3 regions of the Actinomadura sp. GTD37 genome follow, and region 2 is predicted to be linked to each of the others. Evidence: riboswitches for the same ligand, from Rfam matches in the RefSeq annotation. Region 2 holds a riboswitch; each other region holds the start of a gene.
The links. Region 2 has a riboswitch for cobalamin ahead of ACA511_RS15260 (ABC transporter substrate-binding protein). Riboswitches for the same ligand answer to the same signal wherever they lie in the genome.
Positions count from the first base shown of each region.

Region 1: another riboswitch for cobalamin. It lies ahead of metE (5-methyltetrahydropteroyltriglutamate--homocysteine S-methyltransferase); the one in region 2 lies ahead of ACA511_RS15260 (ABC transporter substrate-binding protein).
Region 3: another riboswitch for cobalamin. It lies ahead of ACA511_RS04010 (ribonucleoside-diphosphate reductase subunit alpha); the one in region 2 lies ahead of ACA511_RS15260 (ABC transporter substrate-binding protein).

Region 1 is NZ_JBGNUS010000001.1:868,233-873,407, reverse strand. It holds gene ACA511_RS04215 (protein kinase) at 1-1,415, opposite strand, end outside; cobalamin riboswitch at 1,625-1,796, shown strand; gene metE (5-methyltetrahydropteroyltriglutamate--homocysteine S-methyltransferase) at 1,911-4,148, shown strand; gene ACA511_RS04205 (ATP-binding protein) at 4,219-4,974, opposite strand.
Region 2 is NZ_JBGNUS010000002.1:243,277-248,451, reverse strand. It holds gene ACA511_RS15265 (FecCD family ABC transporter permease) at 1-914, opposite strand, end outside; gene ACA511_RS15260 (ABC transporter substrate-binding protein) at 940-1,872, opposite strand; cobalamin riboswitch at 1,940-2,067, opposite strand; gene ACA511_RS15255 (TetR/AcrR family transcriptional regulator) at 2,150-2,830, shown strand; gene ACA511_RS15250 (VOC family protein) at 2,827-3,213, shown strand; gene ACA511_RS15245 (LLM class F420-dependent oxidoreductase) at 3,191-4,102, opposite strand; gene ACA511_RS15240 (hypothetical protein) at 4,175-4,387, opposite strand; gene ACA511_RS15235 (hypothetical protein) at 4,469-4,801, opposite strand; gene ACA511_RS15230 (alpha/beta hydrolase) at 4,930-5,175, shown strand, end outside.
Region 3 is NZ_JBGNUS010000001.1:829,323-834,497, forward strand. It holds gene ACA511_RS03990 (group II truncated hemoglobin) at 1-691, opposite strand, end outside; gene ACA511_RS03995 (copper resistance protein CopC) at 819-1,352, opposite strand; gene ACA511_RS04000 (YcnI family protein) at 1,361-2,065, opposite strand; gene ACA511_RS04005 (hypothetical protein) at 2,148-2,807, opposite strand; cobalamin riboswitch at 2,914-3,132, shown strand; gene ACA511_RS04010 (ribonucleoside-diphosphate reductase subunit alpha) at 3,216-5,175, shown strand, end outside.

The sequences.
Region 1 (5,175 bases), on a different contig from region 2:
TTGTCCGCGCCGCGCACGAGAACCTCGATCCGACCATCGGCCGAATGATGCGCAGCCGGATCACCCGCCACCATCAGCGGACCATCCTCCGGATGCGAGCGATACCCGCTCACATCCCTCCAGTTAGACCAACCACCCTCCCGCGCCACCTGCCACAAATGCCACAGATGACCGTCCACACCGCGCACGAAAACCTCAATCCGACCATCGGCCGAATGATGCGCAGCCGGATCACCAGCCACCGACAGAAACCCCCCGCCCGGAAGCGGACGATGCCTACCGAGGTCCTGCCATTCGGACCAGTCGCCGTCCCGCGCGACCTGCCACAAATGCCACAGACGGTCGTCCGTGCCGCGCACAAGAACCTCGATCCGACCATCGGCCGAACTGTGCGCCGCCGGATCACCAGCCACCGACAGAAACCCCCCGCCCGGAAGCGGACGATGCCTACCGAGGTCTTCCCATTCGGACCAGTCGCCGTCCCGCGCGACCTGCCACAAATGCCACAGACGGTCGTCCGCACCGCGCACGAAGAACTCGATCCGACCATCAGCGGAATGATGCGCCGCCGGATCACCAGCCTCCGCCGGCAGGCCGCCCGGCATGAACATGGTCGCTTTGGAGGAATTCGCGAAATGGTCCAGGATCTCGGTGAGCCGGGGCCGCAGGCTCGGGTCTTTGGCCAGGCAGCCGCTGATCAGGCCGGTGAGGTGGGAGGGGAGCCGGGTCAGGTCGGGGGTGCCGTGGACGATCCGGTAGACGATCGTTCCGGCCGGCCCGGTGCCGAAGGGGCCGTGTTCGGTCGCCGCGAACGTGAGCACCGCGCCCAGCGCGAACACGTCGCTGGGCGGCCCGACCGCCAGTCCGCCGACCTGTTCGGGCGACATGTACCCGGGAGTCCCGAGCGCGGCGGTGGAGGTATAGGCGTCGTCCAGCGCACGGGCGATGCCGAAGTCGATGACGCGGGGGCCGTCGGCGGCGAGGATGATGTTGCCGGGCTTGAGGTCGCGGTGCACGAGACCCTCGTGGTGGATCGCGGCCAGTCCCTCCGCGAGTCCCGCTCCCAGAGCGCTGAGCGCATGGTCGGGCAGCGGCCCGTGTTCGCGGACGGCCTGTTCAAGCGACGGGCCGGGGATGAACGCCGTGGCCAACCACGGGAAGTGCGTCTCGGTGTCGGCGTTGACCACCTGGGCGGTGTAGAAGCCGCCGACCCGCCGGGCCGCTTCCACCTCCTGGGCGAACCGGCGCCGGAACCCGGCGTCTTCGGCCAGTTCGGGGCGCACCACCTTGACCGCGACCGGCCTCCCGCCTTGGGACCGGCCGAGGAACACCAGTCCCATACCGCCGCCGCCCAGCCTCCCCTCCAGCCGGTAGGGGCCCACCCTGCCCGGATCACCCGGTCGCAGCGGCTCCATCCAGCGACACCTCCCCGATCCTGAAGGACAAGTTGAGATCATCTCAAAACACCTCATCCTCTGTGGAGGCATCTCGACAGACCGTGACGAAGACGATCCGCAGGCGCGCGGCGACGCGTCGCGCACCCCGCCCGCCGACCGCGCCGACCGCGCACGAGCGGTCCCCCGTGATCGTCGCCGCGCGCACGAGTAGACTCGCGGGCGCGGACGGTTCACTCCTTTCGAGTGTCGTAAGAGGGAACCCGGTGCGAGTCCGGGACTGCCCCGCAGCGGTGAGCGGGAACGACCGCCGTCATAGGCACTGGGCCGAACGGCCTGGGAAGCGACGGCCAGTAGGACGCCTCCTCCGGGAGGCGACGCCCGCGAGTCCGAAGACCTGCCTCCGCCCGCGCGCCGGCCGGTGCGCGGTGGTGTGCGGCCTCGCGGGAAGGCCGGCGGCGCAGGCGTGCCGTCGCCGTTCCCGGGGCCGCCCGTGGCACAGCGAGGGAAGCCGCCATGAACACGACGATCCTCGGATACCCCCGAATCGGGGCCGACCGGGAACTGAAGGCCGCCACCGAGGACTACTGGGCGGGACGCGCCGACGCCGGCGCGCTCGCCGAGACCGGCGCCCGGCTGCGCGCCGAGGTCTGGACGGGGCTCCGCGACGCCGGGCTCGACGACGTCCCGTCGAACACGTTCTCCTTCTACGACCAGATGCTCGACACGAGCGTCCTGGTCGACGCCGTTCCGGACCGGTACCGGCGCCTGACCGGGCTCGACCGGTACTTCGCCATGGCCCGCGGCGTCCAGGACGTCCCGCCGCTCGAGATGACCAAGTGGTTCGACACCAACTACCACTACATCGTCCCCGAACTCGGGGTGGACACCCGGTTCCGGCTGGCGGACGGGGCGGCGGCGAAGCCGCTGGCCGAGTACCGGGAGGCGCGGGCGCTCGGCGTCGAGACGCGTCCCGTCCTCGTCGGGCCGCTCACGTATCTGCTGCTCGCCAAGCCGGCGGAGGAGGGGTTCCGGCCGCTCGACCTGCTCGACGGGCTGGTCGACGTGTACGCCGAGGTCCTGGAGCGGCTCGCCGGGTCGGGCGCGCAATGGGTGCAACTGGACGAGCCCGCCCTCGTCGCCGACCGGAGCGAAGCGGAGATCGACGCGCTCGCCCGCGCCTACACCCGCCTCGGGCGGCTCACCAGCAGGCCGCGGCTGATGGTCGCCACGTACTTCGGCACGATCGGCGCGGACGCGCTGCGGGTGCTGGGGCGCTCCCGCGTCGAGGCCGTCGGGCTCGATCTCGTCGCCGGTCCCGGCAACGTGGACGTGCTCGCGTCGGTCGGCGGGATGCCGCGCAAGACGCTCGTCGCGGGCGTGGTGGACGGGCGGAACGTCTGGCGCACCGATCCGGGCAGGGCCCTGGCCGCCTGCGCCTCCGTGCTCGGGCTCGTCGATCGGGTCGTCGTGGGCACGTCCTGCTCGCTGATGCACGTCCCGCTCGACCTGGACGCCGAGACGGCGCTCGACCCCGCCGTCCGCGGACGGCTCGCGTTCGCCCGGCAGAAGGTCGCCGAGGTCGTCGCCCTCGGACGGGCGCTCAGCGAGGACGTCCCGGTCCCGGACGCCGCGCCCCTTCCGGAGGCGGGCGTCGACCGGGCCGTCCGCGAACGGCTCGGGTCGGCGGCGGACACGCGCCGGGGCGACCGCGCCGCCCGGTTCGCCGCGCAGCGGGACGCGCTCGGCCTGCCCGACCTGGCGACGACCACGATCGGCTCGTTCCCGCAGACCCCCGAGATCCGCCGGGCCCGCGCCGACCGCCGCGCCGGGCGCGTCACCGGCGCCGAGTACACGCGCGCCATGAAGGACGAGATCGCCCGCGTCATCGCGCTCCAGGAGGACCTCGGCCTCGACGTCCTCGTGCACGGCGAGCCCGAGCGCAACGACATGGTGCAGTACTTCGCCGAGCAGCTCGACGGGTACGCGGCCACCGACCACGGATGGGTGCAGTCGTACGGGTCGCGGTACGTCCGGCCGCCGATCCTGCACAGCGACGTCGCGCGGCCGCGGCCGATGACCGTCGAGTGGGCCGTGTACGCGCAGTCGCTCACGGACAAGCCGGTCAAGGGGATGCTGACCGGGCCGGTCACGATGCTGGCCTGGTCGTTCGTCCGCGACGACCAGCCGCTCGCCGAGACGGCCCGCCAGGTCGCGCTCGCCCTCCGGGACGAGATCGCCGACCTGGAGGACGCCGGGATCCGCGTCATCCAGGTGGACGAGCCCGCCCTGCGCGAACTGCTCCCGCTGCGGGACGCCGACCGTCCCGGCTACCTCGCCTGGGCGGTCGGCGCGTTCCGGCTGGCCACGTCGGGCGTGCGGGACGCCACACAGATCCACACCCACATGTGCTACTCGGAGTTCGGCGAGATCATCGGCGCGATCGGGGAGCTGGACGCCGACGTCACGAGCGTGGAGGCGGCCCGCTCGCACATGGAGCTGGTCGGCGACCTGCGCGCCGCCGGGTACGGGAACGGCATCGGGCCCGGCGTGTACGACATCCACTCGCCGCGCGTCCCCTCCGCCGAGGAGATGGAGGAGAACCTGCGGCGCGCGCTGCGGGCCGTCGAGCCGGGACGGCTGTGGGTCAACCCCGACTGCGGGTTGAAGACCCGCGCCTATCCGGAGACGGAGGCGGCGCTGCGCAACCTGGTGGCGGCCGCCCGCCGCGTCCGCGCGGACCTGGCCGGCTGATCCCCCGCCGCCGCATGGCCCGCCCCCACCACGGGCCATGCGGCGGCCGCTCGCGTGGCCGGAACCGGCCTCAGTCGTTCATGCACTCCCACAGCCGGACGAGCTGCTCGCAGACCTCCGTGATGTCGGCGATCGGCATCTTGCCCGACTCCCCGGACCGGGAGCTCCAGCGGAACGTCGCCGACTCGCACCACACGGTCAGGTCGTCGTGCCCGGACAGGACGGAGACGCCGAGTTCGTCGATCGGGGTGAGTTCGGCTATGCCGCGCTGGACGAGCAGGCCGTGCAGGTCTTTCGCGGCGTGCGGCTCGTCCATCCGCCAGGTGTGCCGGAGCCGGCGCGCGGTGCGCGGGAGGGGCAGCGCGAACCACGTCGCCTTCCCCCGGACGGCCGGCGACCGCAGCCGGGAGCGGGACGGATGGTGCCCCCACCGCCCCTGCGTCAGCAGTTCGATGATCTCCAGCCCGCGGCCGTGTTCGGGCATCGGCCCGGTCGGCGTCTGCGGGCGCCACGCCCGGAGCGTGTCGAACGCCTTGACGACCAGCTCGTCGCGGCCGCGGCCGTCGGTGCGCTGGTAGACCCACAGCTCCGGCGCGGCCCCGTCTCCGCCGGGCAGCGCGTGCTGGAGGACGTTCGTGGCCAGTTCGCTGACCATGAGGGTGACGTCGTCGACGTCCTGGACGGAGAGCCCGAGTGCGGGGAGCAGTCCCGTGACGTGGGCGCGCGCAACCCGGGCGATCGAGTCGTCGGTGGGCAGCGGCAGGGCCGCGCAACCGCCGTTCTCCAGCCTCCACGGAATCCCGCACGTCGCTGCGGCCTTCGTCATGACGCCCACCTCGGGGGTTACGGAGACAGTCGCAAATCAGACATTCGCGACCTGAATCTCGATGGTTCGCGAGTCGCTATGTGTGATTCACAGTTCCAAGCTTCGCACATTTCTGGCCTTCCGGAGCAATAGATCGCAAGGATCATGCGCGGGGTGTTGAGACGTTCACCAAATACGGGCGAAAGCTACCAAAACACTCTT
Region 2 (5,175 bases):
GCGGTCGCCAGCGACGCCGCGACCAGCACGGTCAGCCGCACCCGCGCCGCCGACAGCCCGAGGCTCGCCGCCTCCTCGTCGCCGACGCTCAGCACGTCCAGCAGGCGGCCGTGCGCCAGCAGGACGACGGTGGACACGACCGCGTACGGGGCGACCAGCGCGAGCTGGCGCCAGTCCGCCGAGCCGACCCCGCCGAGGATCCAGGAGAAGATGCGCTGCAGCTCCTCGGCGTTCATCTGCTGGATGAACGTCTGCACCGCCGCGAGGAACAGCGACACCGCGACGCCCGCGAGCACCAGCGTCGCGGCCTCGTTGCCGCCCGCCGACCGGCCGAGCCCGTACGCCAGGGCGACCCCGCAGACGGCGCCGACGAAGGCGGCGAGCGGGACGCCGTAGCCGGGGTCGCCGGGCACCAGGGCGATCACCAGCGTCGCGCCGACCCCGGCCCCGGACGCCGCGCCGAGCAGGTACGGGTCGGCGAGCGGGTTGCGGAACACGCCCTGGTAGCCGGCCCCGGCCATGGCGAGCATCCCGCCGACCAGCGCCGCCATCAGGGCGCGCGGGACCCGCAGCTCGAACAGGACGCTCTCGTCGATCGGCCCGAACCCGGAGTCGACGTGCACGAACGGGATCTTGTCGGCGAGCGCCTTCAGCACCCCTCCGGCGGGCAGCCCGGCGGCGCCCACCAGCACACCGGCCAGCAGGGTCGCGGCGAGCAGCGCGACCGCCGCCGCGAGCGGCAGCGCCCGCAGCCTGGCCTGGGAACGTCCCGCGCGCCCCTTCGGCGCGGCGGCGTCCTCGGGGGGCGCCTTCTCCTTCCCCGGCGGGTCGGTCTCCCGGACGCGGACGTCCGGGGCCGTCCCGGCGGGGCCGGCCGGAACGGTCCCGGAGCGGGGACGGCGCCTTCCGTTCATGAGCGGGCGTCCCCGGCGGCCGCGGTCACTGCACCTTCTGGACGGCGGCGCCGATCGCCTTGACGAACTCGGGCAGGCGGGGCCCCCAGCGGGAGGCGATGTCGTCGTCCAGTTCGACGACGTTCCCGTTCTTCACCGCGTCCAGGTCGGACCAGCCGGGGCGCTTCGCCAGGGCGGCGGTGTTCTGGCCGCAGCACTTGGTGTCGGCCAGGAACACGAGGTCCGGGTCCTGCTTGAGCAGGTACTCGCGGGACAGCTGCGGGTATCCGCCGGCCGCCTTGTCGGCCTTGTCGGCGACGTTCCGCAGGCCGAACAGCCCGTACACCTGGCCGACGAACGTGGTGGACGTCACCGAGTGCAGCTGGTTGTCGAGCTCGTGGTAGTAGGTGAGGCCCTTGCCCTTGGACGCGGCGCCCGACGACGCGGCGACCGTCTTCTGGATCTCCGCCTTCATGCCGTCGGTGAGCTTCGCGGCCTCGGCGGCGTGGCCGGTGGCCCGGCCGAGGTCGTCGATCTCGTCGTAGGCGTCGTCCAGCCTGGCCGCCGCGGGCTCCAGCAGGACGGGGATCTTCACCTTCTCCAGCGCCTTGACGACGCCGTTCAGGTCGTCGGACACGACGACGAGGTCGGGCCTGTAGGCGATGATCGCCTCGGCGTTCGGCTTGAAGCCGGACAGTTTGGTGCGCGGCGCCTCGGCCGGGTGGTTGGAGTAGTCGCTGACCGCGACCACCTGCGGGCCGGCGCCGATGGCGAACAGCGTCTCGGTGTGGGTGGGGGAGAGCGAGATGATCCGCTTCGGCCGGGCGGGAACGGTGACCGCGCCGTTCCCCGCCTGGACGGTGACGGACCCCGCGCCGTTCGCCCCGTTCTCGGCGTTGCCGCCGTCGCCGCCGCATGCGGCCGTGACCATGGCGATGCCGATCGCCATCACCGCGCCGAAGGTACGTACGGGTCTCACAGGAGCCTCCAGGCTGCCGGGAAGCCACGGCCCGCTCATGACGGATCGCCCTTCCACGAGGTCGAGAATCGTCGGCGCGCGAGGAGGCGACCTGGCTCGGCCACTTCGAGAAGGGGCATCACAGTTGCGGGACAGCGCCGGATTCACACCGGACTTCGCTCCTGGGCGCGCAGCACCGCAACGGTATCAGCCGCGGTATCCCGATCTGTCCGGGTGTTCGGTGTGAGTCCTCACTCCGGCTTGACGGTGTGAGTCCTCACTCCGTACGGTGGCGGGCATGGTGACCGGGAACCGCCGCCGCGCGCCGGGCATGACCCCGCAGCGGCGCCGCGAGATGATCGTGCGGACCGCGCTGCCGCTCGTCGCCGAGCACGGGACGGCCGTGACCACCGGGCAGATCGCCCGCGCCGCCGGCATCGGCGAGGCGACGATCTTCCGCGTGTTCGCCGACAAGGACGAACTGCTCGACGCGTGCGTCGCCGAGGCGCTGCGCAACGACCACGTCGTGGCGGTGATCGCCGAGATCCCGCTCGACCAGCCGCTGGCCGACCGGCTCGCCGAGGCGAGCGCCGCGATCGAGGCCTACCTCGTCCGGATGGGCATGGTCCTCGGCGCGCTGCAGGCCACCGGCCGCCGGCTCGGCCGCGGCATGCCGCGCCCCGGCGGCGGGGGTCCCGGCGGCGGGGACGAGGGGAGCGCGCCGGAGGGCGGCGGGCACGCGGGAGGCGGAGCCGACCGCGACGCCGCCATGAACCGGACCCGCGACGCCATCGCCGAACTGCTCGAGCCCGAACGCGACCGGCTCCGCCTGCCCGCCGAGCAGATCGCGGGCCTGTTCATGGGCCTGGCGTTCACCCGCGCCCGGCCGCCCGCCGGGCCCGCCGCGTCCAGCCCGTCCATGGCGGAGTACCTGGACGTCTTCCTGCACGGAGCCCTCAAGGAAGGACCCCCCGAATGACGATCAGCCTCAACCACATGATCGTGACCGCCGCCGACAACGACGAGGCCGCCCGCTTCTTCGCGAGCGTCATGGGCCTGGAGTGCACCGGCCCGCACCCGCACGCGCGGCACTTCGTCCCGATCCGCGTGACCGAGGGCCTCACCCTCGACTTCCTGACGGTCGCGCACCCGCAGGGCCACCACCTGGCCTTCGACGTGGACGCCGACACGTTCGACGCGGTCGTCGACCGCCTCGACGCACGCGAGATCCCGTACGGCGACGAGCCCGCGCACGCCGACAGCGGGCGGGTGGACGAGGCCCACCCGCTCGGCGGGCGGGGCCTCTACTTCTCCGACTCCAGCGGCAACCTCTACGAGCTCATCGCGCCAGCGCGCCCTTGAGGAACGCCCGGGTGCGCGCCCGGTCGTCGCCGGGCATGTACTCGGCGGCGATGAAGTCGGTGACACCCGCCTCGGCGAGCTCCTCCAGCTTGGCTTGGACCGTGTCCTCGTCGCCGATGACGGCCAGGCCGGCGGGGCCTTCCACGCCCTCCCGGTCCATCATCGCCCGGTAGGACGGCAGGCTCCCGTACATCGCGAACGTCTCGGCCGCCTGCTCCCGCGCGCGCTCTGCGTCACTCGTGACGCACGTGGGCAGGACGCAGACCACGCGTGGTTCGCTGCGTCCGGCCGCCTTGGCCGCCGCCGCGATGGTGGGAGCGATGTGCTCCCGGACGGTCCTGGGGCCGGTCATCCACAGGACGGTGCCGTCCGCCCTCTCGCCCGCCAGTTTCAGCATCTTCGGGCCGAGCGCCGCCAGCAGCAGGGGCACGCGGCCCTCGTTCGGCACGCTCAACCCGATGTCGCCCCGCAGCGTCTCGCCCTTGAAGGACGCGTTCTCCCCGTTCAGCAGCGGGAGCAGGACGGACAGGTACTCGTCCATGTGCCGGACGGGCCGGCCGAAGTCGTACCCGTACATCTCCTCGATGACGATCTTGTGGGAGAGGCCGACGCCGAGCGTCAGCCGTCCCTCAAGGGCCAGCGCGGTCGTCCGCGCCTGCTGCGCCAGGACCGCCGGATGGCGCGGGTACGTCGGCACCACCGCGGTGCCGAGCTCGATCCCCGGGACTCCCCGTCCCGCCACGGCGAGCGCGGTGAGCGCGTCGACCCCGAAGATCTGCGAGAGCCAGGCCGAGGGGAACCCGTCGTCGGCGGCGCGCCGCACGTCGTCCGCCAGCCTGCCGAGCGCAGCCACTCCGGCGCGCTCGCTCAGCAGAACACCAATCCGCACAGCGACCTCCTAGATCCGTGTAATTCGATCTTTACACATGTGCCGCGTGAGCCCCGCGACCCGGCACGGGTCTCAGCGGGGACGCCGCGGGCGGTCGTGCGCGGCGCGGTCCCCGGCCTCCGTGAAGAAGCCGAACAGCGCCGTGGTGCCGGGCAGCTCGCGCAGCGGCCGGGCGGCCCCGAAGGAGGCGTTCCAGAACGCCCCTTGGCGCGGTTCCCACGGGCTCGCGTACGCGTAGGGCTCGTCCAGACCGGCCCCGCTGCCGTCCTTGTAGAGGTCCTTCACAGCGGATCGACGGTCATGTCCCGACCTCCGTAAGGTGCGCCCCCGCACGGCGGGCGCGTTCGCGCAGCACGGCGGGCGAGCTCACCCGGCGTCCGGGTCGCCGGCCGGAGGCGCGTACCTACGCGCGAGGTCGCGGTCGTTCGCGGCCCACCTGCGGTGCCGGGCGGCCGACGGCAGATGCAGCTCCGCCTCCTCGGGATGGGCGGCGGCCATCCGCTCCAGCAGCGCCGCGGCCCGCTCGTGCGCGCGCGCCGAGGACACCATCGCCTGGCACGCGTAATCGTCGGTCTCCCGCTTGCGCGCCGCGGTCGCGCCGCCGGGTTCCGGGACGTCCGGCCGCGCGGCCGGGCGGCTGCCGCCCTCCCGGCCGTTCTCCCGCGCCCTCACCTGGAGCGCGCGGTCTTCGCTGCCCATACCCGCCGGCCCGACGCCCGACCCCGCCGGCCAGCCAGCCCTCCAGACACGACCACTACCTACCCAGCAACGCGTCCCTTCAGCCCCGCCCGGGGCGAACGGAGGGCGCGGCCCGGGGATGACCGATCATGGAGGACGTGACACCTCCGGAACCGCTCACCCTCTACACCGCCGACGGCGTGCGGATCGACGCGGGCCACCTGCGGGGAGGGGGCGACGCGTGCTTCGTCCTCGCGCACGGGTTCACCTGCTCCTGGCGGCAGCCCGCGCTGCGCCGGATCGCCGGGGCCCTCCGTCCGCACGGCGGCGTCATCGGCCTCGACTTCCGCGGCCACGGACGGTCGGGCGGGCACTCCACCGTCGGCGACCGCGAG
Region 3 (5,175 bases), on a different contig from region 2:
CGGGCTGGGAGTTGGCGAGGGCGATCCGGGTGCCCCACTCGATGTAGGACGCGAACGCGGCGCGGAACTCGGGGTCGTCGGGGAGGCCGACCTCGTCCGCGGCCTCCATCAGGAGGGAGACCCAGCGGCGGCGCTGCGCCTCGGTGATGCCGCGGCCGAGGTGCTGCCGGACCATGTGGTGGTAGCCGCCGCGCTCACCGCTGTAGCGCTCCGGGCCGCGGAAGACCTCGGCGAGCCAGGCCGCCACCCATTTGGGGTGGTCCGGGGCCATGTGCTCGAAGAGGGGGAGGAGCAGGTCGTCCTTGAGCACGTTCGTGTAGAAGACGTCGGTGAGGCGCTCGAACGCCTCGCTTCCGCCCGCCCAGTCGTACATCGTCGGGACGGACGACCCGGTGCCCGCCACCGGCGTCCGCTCGTAGTGCCGCATCTCTTCGATCTGCCGCACGTACGGCTTGATCTCGGCGAAGAAGGCGGGGAAGTGCTCGCCGCCGCGGAACCCCTGCATGTGGTCGTCGGCGGACGTCCAGCGGATGCGCAGGATGTAGGAGGACGGTTCCTCGACGCACCGCGACAGCTCGTAGTCGACGCACTGGGGCGCCGCCGCGAGCGGGACGGACGCGCGCGCGTAGGCGGCCTCGAACTCGTCGGCGAGGTCCGGTTCTATGCGGTAGCGGATGTATTCGACGATCACGAGGCCCCCTGGACGCTGCCGGTCGGATAATCAATGTAATCCTGTAATCATCCACCCGGATAGCGAAACGACCAATTTCGTCGCGTCCGGCGGGGTGGCCGCGACCACCCCGCCGGACGCGTACAGGTCAGTCCCGCGACGGGGAACGGCGGAGCCAGGCGACCGCGCCGCCCGCCGCCGCGACGACCAGCGCGATCAGGCCGATCCACAGCCAGCCGGACGAGCCGCCCGAGTCCTCGCCGGACGTGGTCGCGGCCCGGCTGCTCGCCGGAGCGGGCGCCGGGGCCTGCGACGCGGAGCCGCTCGGCGAGCCCTTCACGGTGAAGGTGTAGGTGCCCCCGACCGGGTGCCCGTCCGAGGAGACGACCCGCCACCCCACCGTGTACTCGCCGTTCGGCAGCGCGCCGCCGACCGCCTGGGTGACCTTGTTGTCGACCGCTCGCGGCGATCCGGCCTGGTGCTCCGCGCCCGACGCGTCCGTCACGACCACGCGCGGCAGCCGCACCGGGTCCGAGTAGGTCAGGACGATCTCGGACGGCGCCGCGACCGTCGAGTCCTTCTCGGGGCTCGCGGACGTCAGCGCCGCATGGGCGGAGGCCGGCGCCGCCGTCAGGGCCAGGACCGTACCGGCGGCCAGGATGCCGGCCGCCGTCCGTCGCATCGCCTTGATCATGCCCGGCTCCGGGCGCGGCTCAGGACGTGGCCGCCGAGGCCGAGGCCCGCGACGCCGGCCGCGATGCCGATGCCGCCGAGGAGCCGGGCCGTCCCGTCGTCGGACGAGGCCGCGGCCTTCGCGGCGGGCTTCTGCTCGGCGGTGAGGCCGACCGCCGCCGCCCCCTTCGGGGTGAGCTTGAGGGTCGGCGCCGGGTGCTCCGGCTCGGCGGCGCCCTCGGCGGGCGCCTCCTCCCACTTCACGACCTCGCCGTTGGAGTACGTCTGGTCGGCCTTGAACATCAGCTGGCCGGTGTCGGTCGGGAGCGGCCCCATGGAGACGTCGAACTCCTGGAACTGGCCCGCCTCGATCTCGCCGCCCGACCAGGTGATCGTGGTGACGGCCTCGGTCAGCTCGCCGCCGTGGGACTGGATCGGCTTCGGCAGCGTGGACTTCTCGGCCTTCACCGTCCAGCCGGGGGCGGGCCGGACGGACACCGAGGCGAGCGGGTGGTCGGCCGGCAGGTGCACGACGACCTTCGTCGTGGCGGCGTTGTCGCGCTCGTTCGGCACCCGGAAGGAGACCTTGGCGTACGAGCCCTGCTCGGCGCTCTCCGGGTTGGCGGTGACGTGCGCGGACGCGGCGGTGGCGAGGGCGGCCACGGACATCGCGGCGAGTGACGTGAGGGCGCCCAGCCGGCGCGCATGCGTGGAGAAGGACATGACGGAACTCCGTTCGAGTCGTACGGGAGGAGCCGGGCGCGCCGTGGATCGGCTCGGCGCCCGGTGACGTACGGCGCCCGCTTCAGCGGTGTGCGAGCGCCCTCGAACGCGGCGGGGGACCCCGCCGGACGACCTGGTGCCGGAGCACCCGGCCGACGGCCGTACCGGCGGCCGCCGCCGAGACGACCGGTACCGGCGGCGGCGCCATCGGCGTCTCGACCGTCAGCAGGGTCAGGAGCAGCCGGACGGGACGGTCGGCGGCGCCGGCGATCCGGCGGGCCGCGGTCCACGCGGCGCGCTCGCCGCGCCGCAGCCACCACGCGGCGACCAGCGCGGCCACGCAGTGCGCGAGCGTCATGACCAGCCCGTTGCCCGCGCCGTGCGCCGCGGCCGGGGGCATGACGTCGGCGTGCATGGCGGCCGACTCCATGGCCGGCGACATGTGCGCGTGCGTCGCGGGCGCGTGGTGCGCGGCCGAGCCGGTGGCCGCCTGCGTGAAGAGCGTGTGCAGCGCGAACTGCCCGCCGAGGAGGCCGCCCAGGATCGTGGCGAGGGAGCGTTCGTGCCCCGCCAGCATGAGCGTCACGCCGAGGACCGCGCCGAACCCCGTCAGGCCCGCCCACCAGGGGACCGTGTCCCCGCCTGCGAGAACGTGCCCGAGGACGGCCAGGGCGACGCACACGGTGGCGAAGACCACCGCGCGGGACGCCCGGAACCAGGGCTGCGGGGGATGCTCGGACATGACGCGACCATCGTGCCACCACCGTCCGGCGGTGCGCGGCCGCCCCCGGGACAAGCCCCGACCCGCCCAACATCTTGGGGTTGCACAAAGATCGTCGACTAGATGTAGGGTTCAATCCCGTGCTGGTTCGCCCCCGCCGTCCGCGGCGGGGGCGACGTGAGAGGGAACCCGGTGCGAGTCCGGGACTGCCCCGCAGCGGTGAGCGGGAACGACCGCCGTCATAGGCACTGGGCCGTACGGCCCGGGAAGCGACGGCCAGTAGAGCGCCTCCTCCGGGAGGCGGCGCCCGCGAGTCCGAAGACCTGCCCGCACGTTGTTCGTCCAGGCCTCGCGGGTGGGCCGGGGGCGGAGCGCGGCCTGCCGCCGCGTCCCGTTCGCATGCCCCCGCGAGGCGGCTCGCGAGGGGAGATGCACGTGACACAGGCTCTGGCCGCGCCGCCGGCGACGGGGATCACCGCGGAGGTCGAGGCCGCCTGCGCAGGGGTGCCGGGGGTCGAGGCGGGACGGGTGCTCGCCGCCGTCCGGACGGGCTCCGGCGGGGCGCCGGCCGCCCGGAACCGCCCTGGAGGCGGGCTCGACGAGGCGGCGCTGCGCGATCTCGCGATCGGCGAGGCCGCCGCCCTGGTGCCCGCCGAACCCGGCTACTCCAAGGTCGCCGCGCGGCTGCTCGGCGCCCGGATCCGGGACGAGGCGGCGTCCGCCGGCGTCTCGACGTTCGCCGGGTCGGTCGCCGCCGCGCACCGCGCGGGCCTGCTGGCGGACGCCCCGGCCGCGTTCGTCGCCGCCAACGCCGCCGCCCTCGACGCGCTGGTCGACGAGTCCGCCGACGACCGGTTCGAGTACTTCGGCCTGCGCACCCTCTACGACCGGTATCTGCTGCGTCATCCGCGGTCGCGGCTCGTACTGGAGCGTCCGCAGCACTTCCTGCTGCGCGTCGCGTGCGGGCTCGCCCATCCCGGCGACGCCGCCGCGGGAGGGCGGTCCCCCTCGGCGGACGGCGACGGCGTGGCGGAGGCGGCCGAGCTGTACGCGCTGCTCAGCACGCTGTCGTACCTGCCGAGCTCGCCGACGCTGTTCAACTCGGCCGCGCGCCGCCCGCAGCTGTCGTCCTGCTTCCTGCTCGACTCGCCGCGCGACGAGCTGGAGTCGATCTACGAGCGGTACGGGCAGGTCGCGCGGCTCAGCAAGTACGCGGGCGGCATCGGGATCTCGTGGACGAAGGTCCGGTCGCGGGGCTCGCTGATCCGCGGCACCAACGGGCATTCGAACGGCATCGTCCCGTGGCTGCGCACGCTGGACGCGTCCGTCGCCGCCGTCAACCAGGGCGGCCGCCGCAAGGGCGCGGCCTGCGTGTACCTGGAGCCGTGGCACGCCGACGTCGAGGAGTTCCTCGAACTGCGCGACAACACGGGCGAGGACGCGCGCCGCACCCACAACCTCAACCTCGCGAACTGGATCCCGGACGAGTTCATGCGCCGCGTCGAGGACGACGCCGTGTGGTCGCTGTTCGACCCGAAGGAGGTCCCCGAGCTGGCCGACCTGTGGGGCGACGCGTTCGACGCGGCGTACCGGGCGGCGGAGAGGGACGGGCGGTTCGTCCGGCAGATGCCGGCCCGCAAGCTGTACGGGCGGATGATCCGCACGCTCGCCGAGACCGGCAACGGCTGGATGACGTTCAAGGACGCCGCCAACCGCGCCTGCAACCAGACCGCCGAGCCGGGCCAGACCGTCCACCTGTCGAACCTGTGCACGGAGATCCTTGAGGTGACGAGCGACGGGGAGGCGGCCGTCTGCAACCTCGGATCGGTGAATCTGGCCGCGCACGTCACTTCCGCCGGGGTGGATTGGGAGCGGCTTCGCTCCACGGTCCGCACCGCCGTCCGGTTCTTGGACCGCACCATCGACCGGGGCTTCTACCCCACCCCGGAGGCGGAGAAGGCGAACCGCAAGTGGCGACCGGTCGGCCTAGGCGTGATGGGCCTCGCGGACGTCTTCTTCACGCTGCGCCTGCCCTTCGACTCCGATGAGGCACGTGCGCTGTCGACGCGCATCGCGGAGGAGATCGCGCTAGCCGCCTACGACGCGTCCGCCGATCTCGCCGCCGCGCATGGCCCGCTCCCCGCCTACGCCATGACGCGCACCGCGCGCGGCCAGCTCCACCTGGACCACTTCCCGGACGCGGCGCCCACCCGTCCGGACGCGTGGGCCGCACTCCGGGAACGCGTCGCCGAGGTCGGGCTGCGCAACTCGCTGCTGATCGCGATCGCGCCGACCGCGACGATCGCGTCCATCGCGGGCTGCGGCGAGTGCATCGAGCCGCAGGTGTCCAACCTGTTCAAGCGCGAGACGCTGTCCGGCGAGTTCCTGC